One region of the Pseudomonas sp. P4_B3 genome, then DNA from elsewhere that is predicted to be linked to it. Evidence: predicted binding sites of a transcription regulator. Region 1 holds the regulator's gene; each other region holds the start of a gene.

What was found. Region 1 encodes FliA, which starts transcription of late flagellar genes. Its sites were predicted from a motif close to CTAAAGTTTNNNNNNNNNNNGCCGNTAA; they were not measured.
Region 2: AC1DWG_RS19470 (chemotaxis protein CheW) is a predicted target of FliA. The motif match lies at 3,642-3,669, and genes of this name have one in related genera.
Region 3: flgM (flagellar biosynthesis anti-sigma factor FlgM) is a predicted target of FliA. The motif match lies at 2,459-2,486, and genes of this name have one in related genera.

What each region holds. Positions count from the first base shown of each region.
Region 1 is NZ_JBFUHR010000020.1:29,941-37,020, reverse strand. It holds gene flhA (flagellar biosynthesis protein FlhA) at 1-1,196, shown strand, start outside; gene flhF (flagellar biosynthesis protein FlhF) at 1,208-2,536, shown strand; gene fleN (flagellar synthesis regulator FleN) at 2,653-3,483, shown strand; gene fliA (RNA polymerase sigma factor FliA) at 3,480-4,220, shown strand; gene AC1DWG_RS22435 (chemotaxis response regulator CheY) at 4,389-4,760, shown strand; gene AC1DWG_RS22430 (protein phosphatase CheZ) at 4,782-5,570, shown strand; gene AC1DWG_RS22425 (chemotaxis protein CheA) at 5,624-7,080, shown strand, end outside.
Region 2 is NZ_JBFUHR010000016.1:96,296-103,375, reverse strand. It holds gene AC1DWG_RS19485 (disulfide bond formation protein B) at 1-331, opposite strand, end outside; gene hmpA (NO-inducible flavohemoprotein) at 558-1,739, opposite strand; gene norR (nitric oxide reductase transcriptional regulator NorR) at 1,896-3,446, shown strand; gene AC1DWG_RS19470 (chemotaxis protein CheW) at 3,733-4,635, shown strand; gene AC1DWG_RS19465 (GNAT family N-acetyltransferase) at 4,663-5,121, shown strand; gene AC1DWG_RS19460 (YkgJ family cysteine cluster protein) at 5,318-6,067, shown strand; gene AC1DWG_RS19455 (transporter substrate-binding domain-containing protein) at 6,123-7,080, opposite strand, start outside.
Region 3 is NZ_JBFUHR010000007.1:418,906-425,985, reverse strand. It holds gene cheR (protein-glutamate O-methyltransferase CheR) at 1-535, opposite strand, end outside; gene AC1DWG_RS10755 (chemotaxis protein CheV) at 581-1,513, opposite strand; gene flgA (flagellar basal body P-ring formation chaperone FlgA) at 1,597-2,355, shown strand; gene flgM (flagellar biosynthesis anti-sigma factor FlgM) at 2,523-2,849, shown strand; gene AC1DWG_RS10740 (flagella synthesis protein FlgN) at 2,898-3,365, shown strand; gene AC1DWG_RS10735 (flagellar brake protein) at 3,458-4,204, shown strand; gene AC1DWG_RS10730 (MFS transporter) at 4,351-5,736, opposite strand; gene AC1DWG_RS10725 (glutamine synthetase family protein) at 5,807-7,051, opposite strand.

The DNA.
Region 1 (7,080 bases):
CGTTCCTGAGCATGGCGGCCCTGGCGGCCGGTGGCGCTTACCTGTTCTGGAAAAAGCAGAACGTCGCCAAGGTGCAGGCCCTGCAAGAGGTCAAGCGCCAGCAGGAGTTGCTGCCGTCGCCTGCCCGCGCCCAGGAAACCAAGGAGCTTGGCTGGGATGACGTGACGCCCATCGACATGATCGGCCTTGAAGTGGGTTATCGCCTGATTCCGCTGGTGGACCGCAACCAGGGTGGCCAGTTGCTTGCGCGGATCAAGGGGGTGCGCAAGAAGCTGTCCCAGGACCTGGGCTTCCTGATGCCGACCGTGCATATCCGCGACAACCTCGACCTGGCGCCCAGTGCCTATCGCCTGACCCTCATGGGGGTAATCCTGGCCGAAGCAGAGATTTACCCGGATCGCGAACTGGCGATCAACCCGGGACAGGTCTACGGCACGCTCAACGGCATTACCGCCAAAGATCCGGCTTTCGGTCTGGAGGCGGTCTGGATTGAAATCAGCCAGCGCGCCCAGGCGCAATCCCTCGGTTATACGGTGGTCGATGCCAGTACCGTAGTGGCTACCCACTTGAACCAGATTCTCTACAAGCATTCCAGTGAACTGATCGGTCACGAAGAAGTGCAGCAGCTCATGCAATTGCTGGGCAAAAGCTCGCCGAAACTGGCCGAGGAGCTGGTGCCGGGCGTGGTTTCGCTGTCGCAGCTGCTCAAGGTGCTGCAAGCGCTGTTGGCCGAACAAGTGCCGGTGCGCGATATCCGCAGCATTGCCGAGGCCATCGCCAACAATGCCGCCAAGAGTCAAGATACCGCCGCGCTGGTGGCTGCCGTGCGTGTTGGCGTATCCCGTGCAATCGTGCAAAGCATTGTAGGCACTGAGTCGGAGCTGCCAGTCATCACGCTGGAGCCAAGGTTGGAACAGATATTGCTCAATAGTCTGCAAAAGGCCGGGCAAGGCTCGGAAGAGGGCGTTCTGCTGGAGCCAAGCATGGCTGAGAAGCTGCAACGTTCGTTGATCGACGCAGCGCAGCGCCAGGAGATGCAAGGTCAGCCGGTGATTCTGCTGGTGGCCGGTCCGGTTCGCGCGATGCTCTCGCGATTCGGCCGGCTCGCAGTCCCGGGTTTGCACGTGTTGGCTTACCAGGAAATCCCTGACAACAAGCAAGTGACCATCGTTGCGACAGTAGGGCCCAACGGCTGAGGTAGTGGTTTATGCAAGTTAAGCGTTTTTTCGCCGCCGATATGCGTCAGGCCATGAAGCTGGTTCGCGATGAGCTGGGCGCTGATGCCGCCATCATTGGCAACCGCCGGATCGCCGGGGGTGTCGAGCTGACGGCAGCGCTGGATTACAAGTTGTCGGCGCTGGCGCCGCGGGTTCCGAACATGGAACTCGAAGACGAGCTGCGCAAGACTCAGTCGCGGATCGTCACTGCCCAAGCCGAACTGAGCCTGCGTGGCGTCGGCGAGAGCGATAATGCGACCAATCGCCAGTTGTTCGCCGGCTTGCCGCTCACCGCAGCCGAGCCGTTGATCGAGCCGACCTACGCCGAACCCCGTCGCCCCGCACCGGCCGCTGCACCAGCCTCCACTGGCGTGGACCCGCGCGCGTTCGACTCGATGCGTTTCGAACTCAACAGCCTGCGCGAACTCATGGAAGTCCAGCTGGGCTCCCTGGCCTGGAATCAGCTACAGGGCAGCCGTCCGGACCAGGCCAACCTCTGGCGTCGCCTGCAACGCATTGGCCTGTCAGGCCCGCTGTCGCGCGACCTGCTGGCGCTGATCAGCGAAATCGAAGAACCTCGTCAGGCCTGGCGCATGTTGCTGGCGCACCTGGCGCGCATGATCGTTACCCCCGAAGTCGAGCCGCTGGAGGAGGGCGGTGTGATCGCCATGGTCGGCCCTGCCGGCATGGGCAAGACCACCACCCTGGCCAAGCTGGCGGCCCGTTACGTGCTCAAGTACGGCGCGCAGAACATTGCGCTGGTGAGCATGGACAGCTTCCGCATCGGTGCCCAGGAGCAGCTCAAGACCCTGGGGCGCATTCTCAATGTGTCGGTGACCCACGTCGATCCGGGCCAGTCCCTGGTGCAGGCGCTGGAACCCTTGCTGCGCAAGCGCGTGGTGCTGATCGATACCGCCGGCCTGCAGGCCAGCGATCCGGCCCTGCGCATGCAACTCGAAAGCCTGGCCGGTCGCGGCATTCGCTCAAAAAATTATCTGGTCCTGGCAACCACCAGCCAGAAACAGGTTCTAACCGCCGCCTATCATAGTTACAAGCGTTGCGGGCTCGCGGGCTGCATCCTGACTAAACTGGATGAAACGGCTAGTCTGGGCGAGGTGTTGAGCCTGGCCGTCAGTCATGAGCTGCCGGTGGCCTACCTGACCGATGGCCCGCGGATTCCGGATGATCTCCATCTGCCGCGCCGTCATCAGTTGGTCAGTCGCGCCGTCAGCGTGCAAATGCAGGAAGAACCCAGCGAAGAAGCCATGGCTGACATGTTCGCTGATATTTACCACAGCCAAACCAAGCAGGTTGGCTAAGGTAGTAATGAACAGTTTTTGTACCTACATCGATGGTCTGCCATGCATTGTTCCGTTTGTGAACGCGCAGCCAGTAATGTGGCCTCCGTCTATGCAAGACAAGGTAAAGAAATAACATGGGCAGCATGCATCCCGTACAGGTGATCGCGGTGACCGGCGGCAAAGGTGGCGTCGGGAAAACTAATGTGTCAGTGAACTTGTCCCTGGCTCTGGCTGAGCTTGGCCGGCGCGTCATGCTGTTGGACGCCGACCTGGGGCTGGCGAACGTCGACGTTCTGCTGGGCCTGACACCCAAACGTACCCTGGCCGACGTGATCGAGGGCCGCTGCGAACTGCGCGATGTACTGCTGCAGGGACCCGGCGGCATCCGTATCGTTCCGGCCGCATCCGGCACTCAGAGCATGGTGCATCTGAGCCCCGCGCAACACGCCGGCCTGATCCAGGCCTTCAGCGATATCGGCGACAACCTCGACGTATTGGTGATCGATACCGCGGCGGGCATTGGTGACTCGGTAGTCAGTTTCGTTCGCGCAGCCCAGGAAGTGCTGCTGGTGGTGTGCGACGAGCCGACCTCGATCACTGACGCCTACGCATTGATCAAATTGCTTAACCGTGACTACGGCATGAACCGCTTCCGCGTCCTGGCCAACATGGCCCAGAGCCCGCAGGAAGGGCGCAACCTGTTCGCCAAGTTGACCAAGGTCACGGATCGCTTCCTCGACGTCGCCCTGCAATACGTCGGCGCTGTGCCTTACGACGAAAGCGTGCGCAAGGCCGTGCAAAAGCAGCGCGCTGTCTACGAGGCGTTCCCGCGTTCCAAGTGCTCGCTGGCATTCAAGGCGATCGCACAGAAGGTCGATACCTGGCCGCTGCCTGCCAACCCGCGCGGGCACCTGGAGTTTTTCGTAGAGCGCCTCGTGCAGCAGACAGCAGGACCGGTTCTATGACAGCAAGCGGTTACAACCTCTACAAAAAATCGGCGCGTGATGCGCAGTACGAGCTGATCGAGCGTTACGCGCCGCTGGTTAAACGCATTGCCTACCACTTGTTGGCGCGCCTGCCGGCCAGTGTCCAGGTCGAAGACCTGATCCAGGCCGGGATGATCGGCCTGCTTGAGGTGTCGACCAAATATGACGCCAGCAAAGGCGCCAGTTTCGAGACGTACGCGGGCATTCGAATCCGCGGCGCCATGCTCGATGAGGTGCGCAAGGGGGACTGGGCGCCACGTTCGGTTCACCGCAATACGCGCATGGTCAGCGACGCCATTCGCTCGATTGAAGCGAAAACCGGCCGTGACGCTAAAGATCACGAAGTTGCGGCCGAACTCCAATTGAGTCTCGACGATTACTACGGGATTTTGAACGACACCCTGGGCAGCCGGCTGTTCAGTTTCGACGATCTGTTGCAGGACGGCGAACACGAAGGTCTGCACGAGGATGGCGCGAGTGCTCATATCGAGCCGTCACGCGATCTGGAAGATGAACGCTTCCAGGCTGCGCTGGCGGAGGCGATTGCCAATTTGCCGGAGCGTGAGCGACTGGTGTTGGCGCTGTACTACGACGAAGAGTTGAACCTCAAGGAAATCGGTGAGGTCCTGGGGGTCAGCGAATCTCGGGTCAGCCAGTTACACAGCCAGTGCGCGGCCCGTTTGCGGGGGCGTTTGGGGGAGTGGCGAGCGCGCTGAAGGCAGTGTGGGGGACACTGCGAACGAGGCCGGTGTGGTGTTGAACTGCGCCGGTCGCGATCTGTTGTGCTCCAGACAGTCATTGAGTGCTTTGCCGGATTGATTGAAATGGCGCGTCCAGGTGCTGGGCGCGTTTAAGACTGCTTGGAGGTCGAATTGGACAAGAACATGAAAATCCTCATCGTTGATGACTTCTCAACGATGCGGCGGATCATCAAGAACCTGCTGCGTGACCTTGGGTTCACCAACACCGTCGAGGCCGACGATGGCACTACCGCCATTCCGGTGCTCAACAGCGGAAGCATCGACTTTCTGGTAACGGACTGGAACATGCCTGGCATGACCGGTATCGATCTGCTGCGCCACGTGCGTGCCGATGAAAAGCTCAAGCACCTGCCGGTGCTGATGGTGACCGCTGAAGCCAAGCGCGAGCAGATCATCGAAGCGGCCCAGGCCGGCGTTAACGGCTATGTGGTCAAACCCTTCACGGCCCAGGCGTTGAAAGAAAAAATCGAGAAGATTTTCGAACGCATCGGTTGATGAGTGCGCCACGGGGGAGCTATGGGCAATAACGAAACTTCATTGGGCGACTTTGAGTCGACCCTGAAAAAACACGCCGTCGAATTGGTCGCGAGCCTTGAAAAAGGCAAGTTCGGCGACGCGGTGCAATTGATCCATGAGCTCAACCAGACCCGTGACCGCGGCCTGTATCAGGAAGTGGGCAAGCTCACTCGCGAACTGCATAGCGCGATCGTCAATTTCCAGATTGACCCGCACATGCCGCAAGCCGAAGAAGTGTCCCAGATCACCGACGCCACTGAGCGTCTGGGCTATGTGGTCAAGCTGACCGAGGCTGCGGCCAACCGCACCATGGACCTGGTGGAAAGTGCCACGCCGCTGGTCAATGGCCTGGCGGATGAAGCCCAGGCCTTGAGCACGGACTGGGGACGCTTCATGCGTCGCGAAGTCGGCGCCGAAGAGTTTCGTGAACTGGCCCGCCGGGTCGACGGCTTCCTGGTGCGCAGCGGCACGTATAATCGCGCGGTGTCGGGCAACCTCAACGACATCCTGCTCGCCCAGGATTACCAGGACCTCACGGGGCAAGTGATCAAGCGAGTGACCCAGCTGGTCACCGAAGTCGAAAGCAACCTGCTCAAGCTCGTGCTGATGGCCAGTCAGGTAGACCGCTTTGCGGGCATCGAACATGACCGTGAAGCGATGCTTGCTGAAAAAGATCCACAAAAACATCTCTCTCAGGGTGAAGGTCCGCAGATTCATGCCGATAAAAGAGAAGACGTTGTGTCCGGTCAGGACGATGTGGACGATTTGCTATCCAGCCTGGGATTCTAAATTTTAGAATTTTAGGTTTTTTGGGTTTTTAGACCTGTAGGAGCACCCCCTTAATGAGCTTCGGCGCCGATGAAGAGATCCTTCAGGATTTCCTGGTTGAGGCCGGCGAGATTCTAGAGCAACTGTCCGAGCAACTGGTCGAGCTGGAAAGCCGTCCGGATGATGCGGATTTGCTCAATGCAATTTTTCGCGGTTTTCACACTGTAAAAGGGGGCGCCGGCTTCCTCCAGCTCAACGAGCTGGTGGAGTGCTGCCATATCGCCGAGAACGTGTTCGACATCCTGCGCAAGGGTGAGCGTCGCGTCGACTCGGAACTGATGGACGTGGTTCTCGAAGCGCTGGACGCGGTGAACAGCATGTTCAGCGAAGTCCGCGAACGCAGCCCGATCACGGCTGCGACACCTGAACTGCTCGCGGCGCTGGCCCGTCTGGCCGAGCCGCAATCGGCTGACGAGGTGGCTGCTGCACCTGTCGCCGCCGTGGTCGAAGCGTCTGTGGCTGAAAGCGAATCGGGCGATATCACCGACAATGAATTCGAACAACTGCTGGACTCGCTGAACGCCGTCAAGGCCCAGGCCGAGGCGCCGGCGGCTGTTTCTGCGCCGGTCAGCGATGAAATCACCGACGCCGAGTTCGAGTCGTTGCTCGATCAACTGCACGGCAAGGGCCAGTTCGCCGTTGACGCGGTGGTCCCGGCGCCAGCTGCGCCAGAGGCCCCGAAAGCGGCCGGCGACAGCTCCGATATTACTGACGACGAATTCGAAGCACTGCTCGACCAACTGCACGGCAAGGGTAACTTCGCTGTCGATGCGCTGGAGTCGGCCATTGCTTCCGTACCGGCTGCTGCCGCGCCAACCGCTGCAGCGGCCGGCAGCGATCTGATCAGCGATCACGAATTTGAATCGCTGCTCGATGAGTTGCACGGCAAAGGCAAGTTCAGCGAAGTCGGCAAGGCGACGGTTGCCAGCGGATCGAACACGTCCGTTGCCGCGCCGGCCGCGAAGGCTGCGGCACCGAAACCGGTGGCCAAGGCACCCGAGCCAAAAGCCGAAACGCCGGCTGCTGCCGCTGCACCTGCTGCCGCCCGCGCCCCGGCCGCTCCACCGGCGGAAAAGCCGGCCAGTGAAGCCGAGACCACCGTGCGCGTCGATACCGCGCGTCTCGACGAGATCATGAACATGGTCGGCGAGTTGGTGCTGGTGCGTAACCGCCTGGTCCGCCTGGGCCTCAACAGCGGCGACGAAGCCATGTCCAAGGCCGTGTCGAACCTCGACGTGGTCACGGCCGACCTGCAAACCGCGGTCATGAAGACCCGGATGCAGCCGATCAAGAAAGTCTTCGGGCGTTTCCCGCGCCTGGTTCGCGACCTGGCTCGCCAGCTCAAGAAAGAGATCAACCTGGAGTTGGTCGGCGAAGAAACCGACCTCGACAAGAACCTCGTCGAGGCCCTGGCCGATCCGTTGGTCCACTTGGTGCGCAACGCAGTCGACCACGGCATCGAATCGCCGGA
Region 2 (7,080 bases), on a different contig from region 1:
CAATCGGTTGCAGCACATCGATGCCGCAACTGACCGCCGGATAGAACTGCGTATAGACGTGATGTCCGGCAACGCCTGCGCCTGCCAGCGCGCAGATCACCACCAGGGTTTCGAACACCGTGATGCTGCGACGGGTGCGCATGGCGGCGCCGATGAAGGCGAAGATCGCGATCAGCAGCAACGCATAACGCTGCAGGATGCACAGCGGGCAAGGGGCCTCGCCCAGAACAATTTGCATGTACAGCGCGCCGCCGATCAGCGCCAGGCAAATGATGCCCAACAACACCAGGTAGCGCCGTTCACGCCCCAACCGCATGGATTCATCGCTCATCGCGTTTCCCTTGAAAATTTCGATTGCCCGCCAGTCTACACGCTGGCCTGATCTTTGAGAGCTGGCGCGTAGCAAGGGGGATGTCGCAGGGAATAGACGACAGGACGGTTAAGGAGGGATTAACTTTTAACCAGAAAGATCAAAAGATCGCAGCCTCCGGCAGCTCCTACATCGGAATGGATTGCATCCTGTAGGAGCTGCCGAAGGCTGCGATCTTTATTAGGGGTTACTCCAGCGCCGCTGCCGGCCCGAAGAACTCGTAACGGCTTTGCTTCTCCGGCACACCCAGGGCTTTGAGGTGACGCTTGATGGACGCCATGAAACCTTTCGGCCCCAGGAAGTAAACATCCAGGTCACGCTGCTCCGGCAGCCATGCATGCAACTGCTGCTGGCTCAACAAACCGACCTTGTGCGCCGCCGGGCTCACGCCGTCATCTTCGGCGTAGCAGTAGAAGCGCTTGAGCTGCGGGTGACGCTCGGCCAGGCCATCGATCCAGTCGCGGAAGGCATGGACGCTGCCGTTGCGCGCGCAGTGGATGAAATGCACCGGCCGCTGAGTTTCCAGCGCAGCTTCGAGCATCGCCAGGGTCGGGGTAATGCCGACGCCGCCGCTGATCAGCACCAGAGGTTTGTCGCTGGCGGTCAGGGTGAACTCGCCCGATGGCGGGAACAACTGGATGCTGGCGCCGACATGCAACTGGTCATGCAAGTAGTTGGAAGCGCGGCCACCGGCTTCACGCTTGACGCTGATGCGGTACTGGCCTTTGTTCGCCAGCGCTGACAGCGAGTAGTTACGACGGATCTCTTCACCGTCGAGGATCAGTTTCATGCCGATGTACTGGCCGGGTTCTGCCTCCAGGATCGGGCCTTTGTCTGCAGGTTCAAAGTAGAACGAGGTGATCTCGGCGCTCTCCTCGACCTTGCCGGCCACGATGAATGCCCGCGCCCCGCGCCAGCCGCCCGGTGCCTGTTCCTTCTGGTCGTAGATGCTGGTTTCGGCACCGATGAGGATGTCCGCCAGTTGCCCGTAGGCCGCACCCCAGGCCGCGATCACTTCCGGGGTGGCGATCTCTTCGCCCAATACTTCGGCAATGGCCCGCAGCAGGCAGCTGCCGACAATCGGGTAGTGCTCCGGCAGAATCTGCAGGGCCACGTGCTTGTTGATGATCTTGGCCACCAGGTCGCCCAACTGGTCGAGTTGGTCGATATGGCGCGCATACATCAATACGCCGTTGGCCAGGGCTCGCGGCTGATCACCACTGGCCTGGTGGGCCTGGTTGAACAGTGGGCGGACTTCCGGGTATTCGGAGAGCATCATGCGGTAGAAGTGTGTGATCAGCGCTTCACCACCGCTTTCGAGAAGTGGCACAGTGGATTTGACGATGGCACGATCTTGAACGCTCAGCATAAAGTGACTCCTGGTCTTCTTGGATTGCTAACGGATTACCCTATGCCTATCAGTTTCCATGCCAACTATTTAGTCTTTATAAATCAATAAGTTAATAACTTAATAGTCATTTAGACACTGCCTGACTTATAGTCATACCGACTACACGGAGTCACTATGACTGCAAAACCCCTGCTCACCGCCCTGCTGCCCCTTGTCTCCGACCTGTCCCGCGAACTGCCCGAGGGCGAGCGTTATCGCCGCCTGCTGGAAGCCATGCGCGCCCTGCTGCCATGCGACGCCGCCGCTCTGCTGCGTCTCGACGGTGAATGGCTGGTGCCGCTGGCGGTCGACGGCTTGAGTACCGATACCCTCGGTCGGCGCTTCAAGGTCAGCGAGCACCCGCGTTTCCAAGCGCTGCTCAGCGGCCCAGGCCCGACCCGTTTCGCTGCCGACAGCGACTTGCCTGACCCCTATGACGGCCTGGTCGATGGCCTGGATGATCATCTGGAAGTTCATGACTGCATGGGTTGCCCGTTATTCATCGACGAGCGCCCATGGGGCCTGCTGACCCTCGACGCCCTCGATCCGGAGCGCTTCGAACCGATCGAGCTGGATGCCCTGCAAGCCTTCGCCAGCCTCGCGGCCGCCACAGTCAACGCCGCTGAGCGCATCGAGCGCTTGAACAACCGGGTCGAAGACGAGCATCAGCGCGCCGAGGTCTACCGCCAGGCCAGCGGCCAGCAGACTCGCGAGATGATCGGCCAAAGCAAGGCCCACAAGCGTCTGGCCGAAGAAATCAGTCTGGTGGGCGGCAGCGACCTGACCGTGTTGATCACCGGCGAAACCGGGGTCGGCAAGGAGTTGGTGGCCCAGGCCATCCATGCCGCCTCGCCCCGCTCCGACAAACCGATCATCAGCCTCAACTGCGCCGCGTTGCCCGACACACTGGTGGAAAGCGAATTGTTCGGCCATGTCCGCGGTGCTTTTACCGGTGCGCTGAACGACCGCCGTGGCAAGTTCGAACTGGCCAACGGCGGCACGCTGTTTCTCGATGAAGTCGGTGAGTTGTCGCTGACCGTGCAGGCCAAGTTGCTGCGCGTGTTGCAGAGCGGTCAACTGCAGCGACTGGGCTCGGACAAGGAGCATCAGGTCGACGTGCGCCTGATCGCGGCGACCAACCGCGACCTCGCCGAAGAAGTGCGCAGCGGCCGTTACCGCGCCGACTTCTACCATCGCCTCAGCGTTTATCCGCTGCTGGTGCCGGCCCTGCGCGATCGCGGACGCGATGTGCTGCTGCTCAGCGGTTACTTCCTGGAGCAGAACCGCTCGCGCATGGGCCTCAACAGCCTGCGCCTGAACAGCGACGCCCAGGCCGCGCTATTGGCCTACGACTGGCCCGGCAACGTGCGCGAGCTTGAACACTTGATCGGCCGCAGCGCCTTGAAAGCCTTGGGCAACTGCAAGGAACGGCCGAAGATTCTCAGCTTGAGTGCAGCCGACCTGGACTTGCCCAACGCCAGCGTTGAAGCTTCTGCCGAGCAACCTGTCGCCAGCGTCACGCAAGCGGTGATCGGCGACTTGCGCGAGGCTACCGAGCGTTATCAGCGTCAATTGATCGGTGCCTGCCTGGAACGGCACAACAACAATTGGGCAAGCGCGGCCCGTGAGCTGGGCCTGGATCGGGCGAACCTGGGGCGGATGGCCAAGCGGTTGGGGATGAAATAGTGTCGCTATAGGGTGAGTGGAGTCTTTGTGGCGAGGGGGCTTGTCGGATCGCCGCACCGCCCCGTTGGGTCGCGACGCGGCCCCTGGCTTTCACCGACAAACCGAGTCGCTGGATTTACGACCGCTTCGCGGCCGAACGGGGGCGAGCCCCCTCGCCACAATGGTCCTGTGTTTGACCCGAGAGAGGTATTCACCCTAAAGCCTGCCCCCGACAAGTCGATAACCCGGCATCGAAGTCATTGGCGATCCCGGGATTGCCCGTCACCTTTTTCCAGAGAAGGTTCCTATGTCCTCCACCAAAGCCCGCGCAGACTCACTTTCGCTTCTGCTGTTTACCTTGCGCAGCGGCAAGCTGATGGCAATCAACCTGCTCAAGGTCAGTGAAATCATTCCCTGCCCGCCGCTGACCAAACTGCCGGAGTCGCACCCCCACGTCAAAGGCATCGCCAGCCTGCGCGGTGCCTCGCTGTCGGTGATCGACCTCAGCCGTGCCATTGGCGAACGTCCGCTGGAAGACCCGAACGGCGGCTGCCTGATCGTCACCGACGTCAGCCGCTCCAAGCAGGGCCTGCACGTGCAGGCCGTGAGCAAGATCGTCCATTGCCTGACCACCGACATCCGCCCGCCGCCCTTCGGCTCCGGTGGTTCGCGCGCCTACATCACCGGCGTGACGTCGGTCGATGGCACCCTGGTGCAAGTGCTGGACATCGAAAAAGTCATCCACGGCATCGCCCCGGCACAAATCGAAATGGCGCCGACCGAGCTGAGCATGGAAGACGCCGAACTGCTCGGCAACGCGCGCATCCTGGTGGTCGATGACAGCCAGGTGGCCTTGCAGCAATCGGTGCACACCCTGCGCAACCTCGGCCTGCAATGCCATACGGCCCGCAGCGCCAAGGAAGCCATCGACTGCCTGCTGGACCTGCAAGGCACCGCACAACAGATCAACCTGATCGTCTCGGACATCGAAATGTCGGAGATGGACGGCTACGCCTTCACCCGTACCCTGCGGGAAACTCCGGATTTCGCGCATCTTTATGTACTGCTGCACACCTCGCTGGACAGTGCGATGAACGCCGAGAAAGCACGACTGGCGGGGGCGAACGCGGTACTGACCAAATTCTCTTCACCGGAATTGACCCAGTGCCTGATCACCGCGGCCAAGGCTGTCGCCGAACAGGGTTATTGAGTGTTGACCGAAGATTACTGCTGGCTGATGCGACGCGACCTCTCTGTCGTCGTGCCGCCCCCCGATTGGCCAGCCGGCCTGCAACTGGGCGAATACCGCCCCGAACTGGGCGCCGCCGTGCACCGGCTGATGGAGCTCGGTTATCTCGACGGCGCTGGGCGTGTAGCCGCGCTGGACATGTGGCAACGGCAGTTCGAGACCGATCCGGAATATGACCCGGCCCTGTGCTTCATTGCCCAGGATGCCGAAGGTGTGGTGGGTGTGTGTCAGTGCTGGACCAGTGCCTACATCAAGAACCTGGTGGTGCATCCGCGGTTTCAGGGCCGTGGATTGGGGCGTGCCTTGCTGTTGCAAGCGTTCAAGGTATTCCAGCAGCGGCGTGAAGGCTTCGTGGACCTGAAGGTTCTGGAAGACAACCTTCGGGCGCGGCGCTTGTATGAAAGCGTCGGGATGCGCGCAGTCCGCCGGGAGCCGGTTCCTCTCTGACATGCCGCCTTCGCTGGCAAGCCAGCTCCTACAGTGACCGAGCCGATCACAAAACATGTGTAGGGCGCGATTCCTGTAGGAGCGGGCTTGCTCCGGCCGGCGAGGCCAACTGAGTGGCGCATAATTTGCTTCGATAGCGGCTTTTGTGGCGGCATTCTGTCGCCGTTTCATGCCCTGTAATGCGAATGAACACTCAATGAATACAAGGTTTTCCTGCGTAGGCTGCGGCAAATGCTGCAACGGCCACCATGTGCCCCTGACCCTGAGCGAAGCCCGGATGTGGGCAGCCGACGGTGCTCAGGTGATCGTGCTGGTGGAAGCGTTTCTGGACAACGGCCTGGGCCTGCCAGTGCAACAACGGGAGCACACCGTACGCCGTTCGGCGGCGGTGCGCAGCGGCGAATCCGACGCGTACGTGGCCATCACCTTCGCCGCCTACAATGTCGGCCCCTGCCGGAATCTTGACGAAGACAACCGCTGCCGCATCTACGAACGCCGGCCGTTGGTGTGTCGCATCTATCCGATGGAAATCAATCCGCACATTCCCCTGAACCCCACCGCCAAGGAGTGCCCGCCAGAGTCCTGGGAAACAGGGCCAGAGCTGATTGTCGGTGGCAAACTGGTCGACCGGGAGTTATCGGAATTGATCCAGCGTTCCCGTCAGGCGGATCGCGACGAAATTCAGACCAAGGATGCGATTTGCGCACAGCTGGGCATCCGCACGACGGCCCTGAAGGGCGACGGGTTTACCGCATATCTTCCGGATATGGCGGAGTTCGCCAGAATCATCGACGAACTGACCGGGCAAATGTTGCCGGAGTGGGGCAGCGAGTGGCTGTTTCATGTGTCGGGGGACGATATCGCCGGGCAGATTGTTGCGGCCGGGGCGAAAGTGGCGGCGGATGCGCCGACGAACTTTGCGTTCATTTCGTTGCGCACGGCTTGAGAGGTCAGGTGCGCAGCTTTGCGAGCTGCGCACGCGCCTTCAGACAGGTAAAGATTTAAAGCGTCGTGACCGCCAGACACTCCACTTCCACCCCTGCGTCCAGTACAAGCTTGCCAGCAAATGTAGTACGAGCGGGTAACCGATCCGCCGGAAAGTAGCTGCGATAAACAGCATTCATGGCAGCAAAGTCCTTCATGTCGGAAAGAATAACCGTGCATTTGGCCACCTGCGCCAGAGACGACCCATGATGCTGCAGTGCGTTGCGCAGATTGGCCATGGCCTGTTCCATTTGCGGCCCTATACCACCTTTCACCAACTCCCCTGCCTCCGTCATTCCGATTACGCCAGAGAGGTAAAGTGTCTGACCAACCTGAACCGCATTGGAAAATGGCATGCCTTCTTCGTTTGGAAAGTACCGAGGAAACTCGAGAGCCGGCGTCGGCAAGTAGCGCTGGGTAATTGCTTGCAGCTGACCATTTTGTTTCAACCGCTCAAGAGCAGCATTCAGGTTATTGCGCAGCAGGGTGTCGTTTTTGCGAACCGCCATGGCCACGCCGCTGCCCAGCATGGGATCGCTAATCGCCGGGCCGGCGAAGTCAAAACCTTGCCCCTGCGGTTTACTCAATAGCGCGTAGGTAATTTCGATCGAGTCTTGCAAAGTCGCATCCAGCTCTCCCGCCAGCAGGCTGGCGATCAATTGATCATTGAGGTTGAAGCTGCGTACTGTTACCCCCGCCTGCGCCCAACGCGCCTTGGCGAACGCCTCGCGACTGGTACCGGCCAGCACGCCGACACGCTTGCCCCGGAGCGATTGAGCATCGGGTTGCAGATTCGCCCCCTTGGGAGCCACCAGCCTGCTGCTCAGGGGATACAGGTTTTCGGTGAAATCGACACGCTCGCGACGCAACGATGTGGCTGTCATCGGCATGATTGCGTCGAAACGACCGCCTTCGAGCGCATCGATGTTGGTGGCGTAATCCTGGTCAACCCAGACACAGCGGGACTTGAGTTCG
Region 3 (7,080 bases), on a different contig from region 1:
GGTCGAAATAACGCTGCAGACGCTCGGGCGACAGACCGCGGCCGATGGCCAGGCTGTCGTACTCACCGGTCTTGCAGTTGTTCAGCATGGTGCCGGACAGGTCGGTGGCAACGATCTGCACACCCATCCTCAACTGACCCATGTTGACCCGCTCGAACTCGTCGATGGACATCGACAGCGAATAGGGTTCCTGGCCCGACGAGCATGCCGCCGACCAGATGCGCAGGCGCTGGCCGGGACTGGCCTTGATCGCTTCGGGCAGGACCTTGTTCTTCAAGACTTCAAACGGGTAGGTGTCTCGAAACCACAGGGTTTCATTGGTGGTCATGGCATCCACCACCTGCTCGCGCAAACCGCTGCGCGGTTGCGTCTGCATGCGCTGAACCAGCTCACCCAAAGACTTGATGCCTTGCTGTTCCATCAGTTTGTTGAGACGGCTGGAGACCAGGTACTGCTTGTTTTCACCGAGCAAAATGCCACAGGCTTTTTCCAGGAATACCCGGAACTGTTCGAAATCCAAATTACCCGTAGACAATGATGCCGCCTCTTAAATCGTGTTGACTGCCTGGGGTGCGAACCCCTAGCTGATATCTGCTGCTTTGATCCGGTCGACTACCCGGGATGCCAGGTCATCAGGACGGAACTTGGCCAGGAAGTCATCGGCACCGACCTTCTTGACCATCGCCTGATTGAATACCCCCGACAACGAAGTATGCAGGATGATATGAAGCTTTTGCATGCGCGGGTCGTTGCGAATTTCCGCCGTCAGGGTGTACCCGTCCATCTCCGGCATCTCGATGTCGGAGATCATCATCAGGAACTCTTCTTCCGGTTTCTTGCCCTCGTCGACCAGTTTGCGCAGGTAATCCAGCGCTTGCCGACCATCGTTCAACGCCACCACTTCGACGCCGACCGTTTGCAGGCAACGCGTGACCTGCTTGCGCGCCACCGACGAGTCATCGACCGTCAGCACTCGCAACGAAAGCGCCTTGTGCCGGGTTTCGACATCCACCACACCCACGGAAATCGCTTCCGGCGTCGGTGCCACTTCCGCCAGCACCTTCTCGACGTCGATGATTTCGACCAACTGATTGTCGACTCGCGTCACCGCCGTCAGGTAGTGATCGCGCCCGGTGCCCTTGGGCGGCGGATGGATCTCCTCCCAGTTCATGTTGACGATGCGTTCCACCGAGCGAACCAGGAAACCCTGGGTCTTGGTGTTGTACTCCGTGATGATCACGAACGGATTGTTCTTGTCCTTCAACGCACCGGAGCCAGTCGCCATTGCCAGATCAAGGATCGGAATGGTCGCCCCCCGGATGTTCGCCACGCCGCACACGACAGGACTGGACTTGGGCATCAGCGTCAGTTTGGGGCATTGCAGCACCTCCCGAACCTTGAACACGTTGATCCCGTACAGCTGCTGGCCGTCGAGACGGAACAACAACAGCTCAAGGCGATTCTGCCCCACCAGTTGCGTGCGCTGGTTTACCGAATCCATTACACCAGCCATGCCCAGACTCCTACACCAACGCCAAGTGTTGTTGCGACGCGCCTTCATCACTAAACGGCACGGCGCTTGCTTTTTTAATCGTTATGAACACAGAACCGACATTTTTCCGACGCCTGACCACACCCTGCCGAAAATTGCTCGGCGTGCTGGCGGCTGTTTGCCTGTTCAACGCTGGCAGCCCTGCCCTTGCTGACGCGGTTACCTTGCCTGACATGCTTATCGGCGTCACTCAGGGCTTTCTTGAATTCACCGTAGAAGACTATCTGGCTACCAGCCAAACGGAAGGTCGCTACGAGATCCAGATCAACCCGCTCGATCCGCGTATGCACATGCCCATGTGCGACAAGGAATTGACAGCAACCCTTGAGAGTCCCAAGCCGTTGGGACGGGTTACGGTCAAGGTCCGCTGCGAGGGCGCTTCCCCCTGGACAGTCTTCGTACCCGCTCAAGTCCGCCTGTTTCGCGATGTCGTGACCAGCGCCCGGCCACTGCGCCGCGCAGCCATTGTCGAACCTGGGGATGTGGTCCTGCGCGAGCGCGATATCAGCCTCATCAGCCAGGGCTACCTGACCTCTCTCGATCAGGCGATCGGGCAGCGACTGACCCGACCAATGGTCGCCGACCAGGTGATTACCCTGGTGCATATCGAACAGGCCGAGGTCATCCGCAAGGGTGATCAGGTGGTGATTACCGCCCGCAGCGGCACACTCAGCGTGCGCATGCCGGGCGAAGCCCTGTCAAACGGCAGCCTGAGCGAACAGATTCGGGTGAAGAACCTCAATTCCCAAAGGGTCATCAAGGCGCAGGTCATGGCGCCGGGGCAGGTGGAAGTGTCCATGTAAGGCGCTCAGTTCATCGGAATGTGGCACTTGCCGCGGCTGTTCCCTAGACTGTGTTCCAGGCACGGTAAGCGCTGGCGCGCGCAAGGTTCATTGATAAATGGGCCTAAAGTTTTCCAGGGAATGGCCGAAACCATGGCAAGCGTCCAAATTCCCAGAGGTTTTTTATCATGGTCATCGATTTCAGCCGTTTGAACAGCTCCTCGTCCCTTACGGGCAGTACACGTACCAGCGCCAGCAAGGAAAGCGCCGAAGCCGGCAAATCCTTGCCGCTGGAGTCCGCGGCCGAACAGGCCGGTACCGTCAAAAGCGGGGAATCGGTACATCTCAGCGATGAGGCTCAACAGTTGCAGAAGGTCACTGACAAGCTGCGCGATCAACCCGCCGTCGACAACGCCCGCGTGGCCGAGTTGAAAGCAGCGATTGCCGATGGCAGCTATAAAGTCGACAGCAACCGTGTAGCCAACAAACTGCTCAACTTCGAAGCCCAGCGCTAGGCCACCGCCAGCGCCAGGCTTTTGGACGCTTAAAACCCAAGGCCAGCCATGCACGACACTCATTTACTGCAACTGATCACCGACGACTTTGCTCCAGCGCAACACCTGCTGGAACTGCTGCAGACCGAATCCCTCGCATTGCATGGCCGCGACATGCCATTGCTCGAGGACATCCTGGCGCAGAAACAGGCATTGGTCGTTTTGCTCGAACAGCATGGCCGCAAGCGCAGTGAAGTCCTCGCCAGCCTCAACCTGCCGACCAACCGTGGCGGTCTGGAGCAACTGGCCAGCCAGTCGAGCATTGGCGAGCAGTTGCTGGCGCAAAGTGACGTGCTGACCGATCTCCTGGCCCAGTGTCAGGCCATCAACGCCAACAACGGCCAGTCGATCCTCACTCAGCAGGCCGCTACGGCCACCCAGCTGAAAATCCTCACCGGCGGTGAAACCCCGGCGCTTTACGATGCCAGCGGAACATTCTCCAAGCTTGCCAAGCCGCGCCCGCTCAGTCAGGCATGAACCGGTCAATGCCCCCGCTCTATCAAGACGCGCAACATACTGGCAAACTGCTAGCCTGCCGTAGTCAAATTTTGTCTGGAGATTGATTAACCGTGTCCAATGCCTTATCCGTGGATGATGCTCCGCAGCCACCCAAGGTGCTCTCCACGCCCTTGGAAATCTCCAGCAACCTGCGCCAGCTGCTCGAAAGCCATGACCCGCTGATCATTACGTTCCACGAGCGCAGCCAGCGCTTCCAGAGCTACCTGGTGGACCTGGACCGTGACAGCAATATGATTGCCCTGGACGAAATGATTCCCCGTGACGGCGAGCGCTACCTGCTGGCGGGCGAGCCGTTCAGGGTCGAAGGCTTTCACGAAGGCGTACGCATAGCCTGGGAAAGCAACGGCCAATTGAACATCGACGAATCCGGTGGCAGCCGCTGCTATCGTGGCACCCTGCCCGATGAAGTGGTGTACCACCAGCGCCGTAATGCGTTCCGTGCGGCACTGAAGCTGGCACAACTGGTCAACGTCAACCTCGACGGCGAAAGGCTCAAGGCCTCCATCAGCGGCAAGCTGCTGGATATTTCCGCTACCGGCTGCAAACTGCGTTTCGACGGTGACATCACTGGCAGCCTGCAACTGGGTCAGGTTTACGACCGCTTCAGCGCCGAACTGCCCTTTGGCAAGATGACCGCGCCGGTCGAGTTGCGTTATCTGCACTTCGAAGAAAAAATCTCCACCACCTTCGCCGGCGTTCGCTTCCATAACATGAGCGGGCTGGTGCAGCGTCAGGTCGAACGCTTCGTCTACCAGTTGCAACGCGAAGCGCGTCGCTTCGACAAAGACGATCTCTGATGTAGCACGGCCCCTGTAGGAGCCGGCTTGCCGGCGAAGGCGTCCTTTAACCTTGCATCGATACAACGGACGTCTTCGCTGGCAAGCCAGCTCCTACAAAAACGGGCAGTCCCTTGCGGTGACTGCCCGTTTTTTTATGCCCTGATTTAAGGCCTGGCCTCGCTGAAGTTCGGGTCTCGCCCTGTATCAGGGTCTTGCGGTGGCTGATCGGTTTCATCCTCGGTTACATCAGCCTCAGGTTCTGATTCAGGCTCTGACCCGGTACTCACCGGATTTTGCATCTGATCCTGCACCACCTGCTCATCAACACGCGGGTCGAGGCAGGCCACCAGCGGTGAACTCGTCATGTTGTCCGGCATGGCCACGTGATGCAGCGGCGCATCTTCCACCTGATGCAGGTTGGTCACAGCTTTCGGGCGAATCCGCCATACCAGCACCAACGCAAAGAAACTGAAGAAGGCATAGAGCATCTGGCTGCCGAACAGCTTCATCAGCACGCCTGCCACCAGCGGCCCGATACTCGCGCCAACGCCGTAGGTCACCAGCAACATTGCCGTCAGGGATACCCGGCGATCGCCTTCGACATGGTCATTGGAGAACGCCACCGCCAACGGATACAGGCAGAACTGCACCAGCGAACAGACAAAACCGGCGATAAACAGAACCTCCAACGGCACCTGCGGCATGATCGCCAGCGGCAGTGCAGCCAGGGCCAGGCTGAATGCGAAACTGCGGATCAACACGGCCCGATCGTAGCGGTCGGACAACCAGCCCAACGGCCACTGCACCAGCAACCCGGCAAAAATACAGCTACCCATGAACAGGCCGACCTGCTCCGTGGACAATCCTTGCTGCGAGGCATACAGCGGCGCCAGACCGTAGAACGAACCGACGATCAGCCCTGCCCCCAGCACCGTACTCAATGATTGCGGCACACGCTTGATAAAGAACCGTGGCTCCATGGGCGCCGGATGCAAGGGTGCAGGGTGGATCCGCCGGGTCAGCGCCACGGGCACCAGGCACAGGGCGAAACACAGGGCGACCAGCATCAGCAGTTCCAGCCCCAGCGCCGGGTGCATGACCAGAATCAGTTGCCCCATCACCAGGCCCAGGTAAGAGGCGATCATGTAACCGCTGAACACCAACCCGCGCTGCTTGGCTTCGGCCTGTTCGTTCAGCCAGCTCTCGATCACCATGTACTGGCACATCATGCCGAGGCCGACGATCACCCGCAGGAACAGCCAGGCCGGCAGCCAGTCGATCAGGCCATGACCCAACACCGCCGCGCCGACGATTCCGGCACAGGCCGAGTAGGCCCGGATATGCCCGACCCGGGCAATCAACCGGTGACCGATCTTGCCCCCCAGCACCAGGCCGAAGTAGTTGGCGGCCATCAACGCACCGACCCACAGGCTGTCGACATGGTCGGCCGCCAGGCGCAGGCCCAGGTAAGTACTCAACAGGCCTGAACCGATCAACATCATCAGCGAGGCGAAATACAGTGCTCGAAAGGATTTCCAGATTTGGCGCATCGGCGTTCCGAGCGGCTCCTTGCAGTGATAATCGGCTATCGCTAAACGATAGCCGGATGTCGACGGATCGTCAGGCCTGGGCTGCTAAAACACGCCGTTCCCAGGGAGTAATTTCATTATGGAAACTGCTCAGCTCCAGGGTCTTCGAAGCGATGTAGCCTTCGATGAATTCCACGCCGAACAGTTCCTTGGCCAACTGGCTACGTTTCAGACGCTCCAGTGCCGCATGCAAGGTACAGGGCAACGAAAGATTGTCTGGCACTTCGAACTCACCCTGGATCGGCGCGCTCGGCTCTAACGCGTCCTCGATGCCATGCAACCCCGCCGCCAGGCTTGCGGCAATCGCCAGATACGGATTGGCATCAGCGCCCGGCAAGCGGTTCTCGACCCGGCGGGCCACCGGCAAACTGGCCGGTATGCGCAAGCCGGCTGCCCGGTTGTCATAGGACCAGCAGGCATTATTCGGTGAGGCGTAAGGGTGGCACAAGCGCTGATAGGAGTTCACGTTCGGCGCAAACAACGCAGTGAAGTCGGCCATGCACACTTGCTGTCCGGCAATGAAGTGACGGAAGGTTGCCGTCTCCCGCCCCGCCTTGTCACTGAACACGTTTCGCCCCGAATCGATCTCGACGACACTCTGGTGAATATGCATCGAACTGCCCGGCGTATGCGCCAGCGGCTTGGCCATGCACACCACGCTCAGGCCGTGCTTGAGGGCAACTTCCTTGAGCAAGTGCTTGAACAGGAACGTCTGGTCGGCCAGCAGCAATGGATCGCCATGCAGCAGATTGATCTCGAACTGGCTGACGCCCATTTCGTGCATGAACGTATCGCGGGGCAGCCCCAACGCAGCCATACATTCGTAGACTTCATTGAAGAAGGGGCGCAGCCCATTGTTGGAGCTGACGCTGAACGCCGACTGACCATCCTCGCGACGACCATCCAGCCCCAGCGGTGGCTGGAACGACTGAGTCGGGTCGGTGTTAGGCGCAAAAACGAAGAACTCAAGCTCGGTCGCCACCACGGGCGCCAGGCCGCGGGCCGCGTAACGGGCAATCACGGCCTTGAGCTGACCACGGGTCGACAGGCTGGAGCTGGTGGTGGTGCCCAGTTCATTCGCGTCGCAAATGGCGAAGCCCCGCGGTGGATGGCTCCAGGGCAAGCGGTGGATTTGTGCTGGGTCCGGGATCAGCGCCAGGTCGCCATCATCGCTGCCGTAAAAACGCGCCGGCGGGTATCCGCCCATGATGCATTGCAACAGCACGCCCCGCGCCATCTGCAATCGTCGACCGTCGAGAAAACCCTCGCAGGTCATCACTTTGCCCCGTGGAACGCCATTCAAAT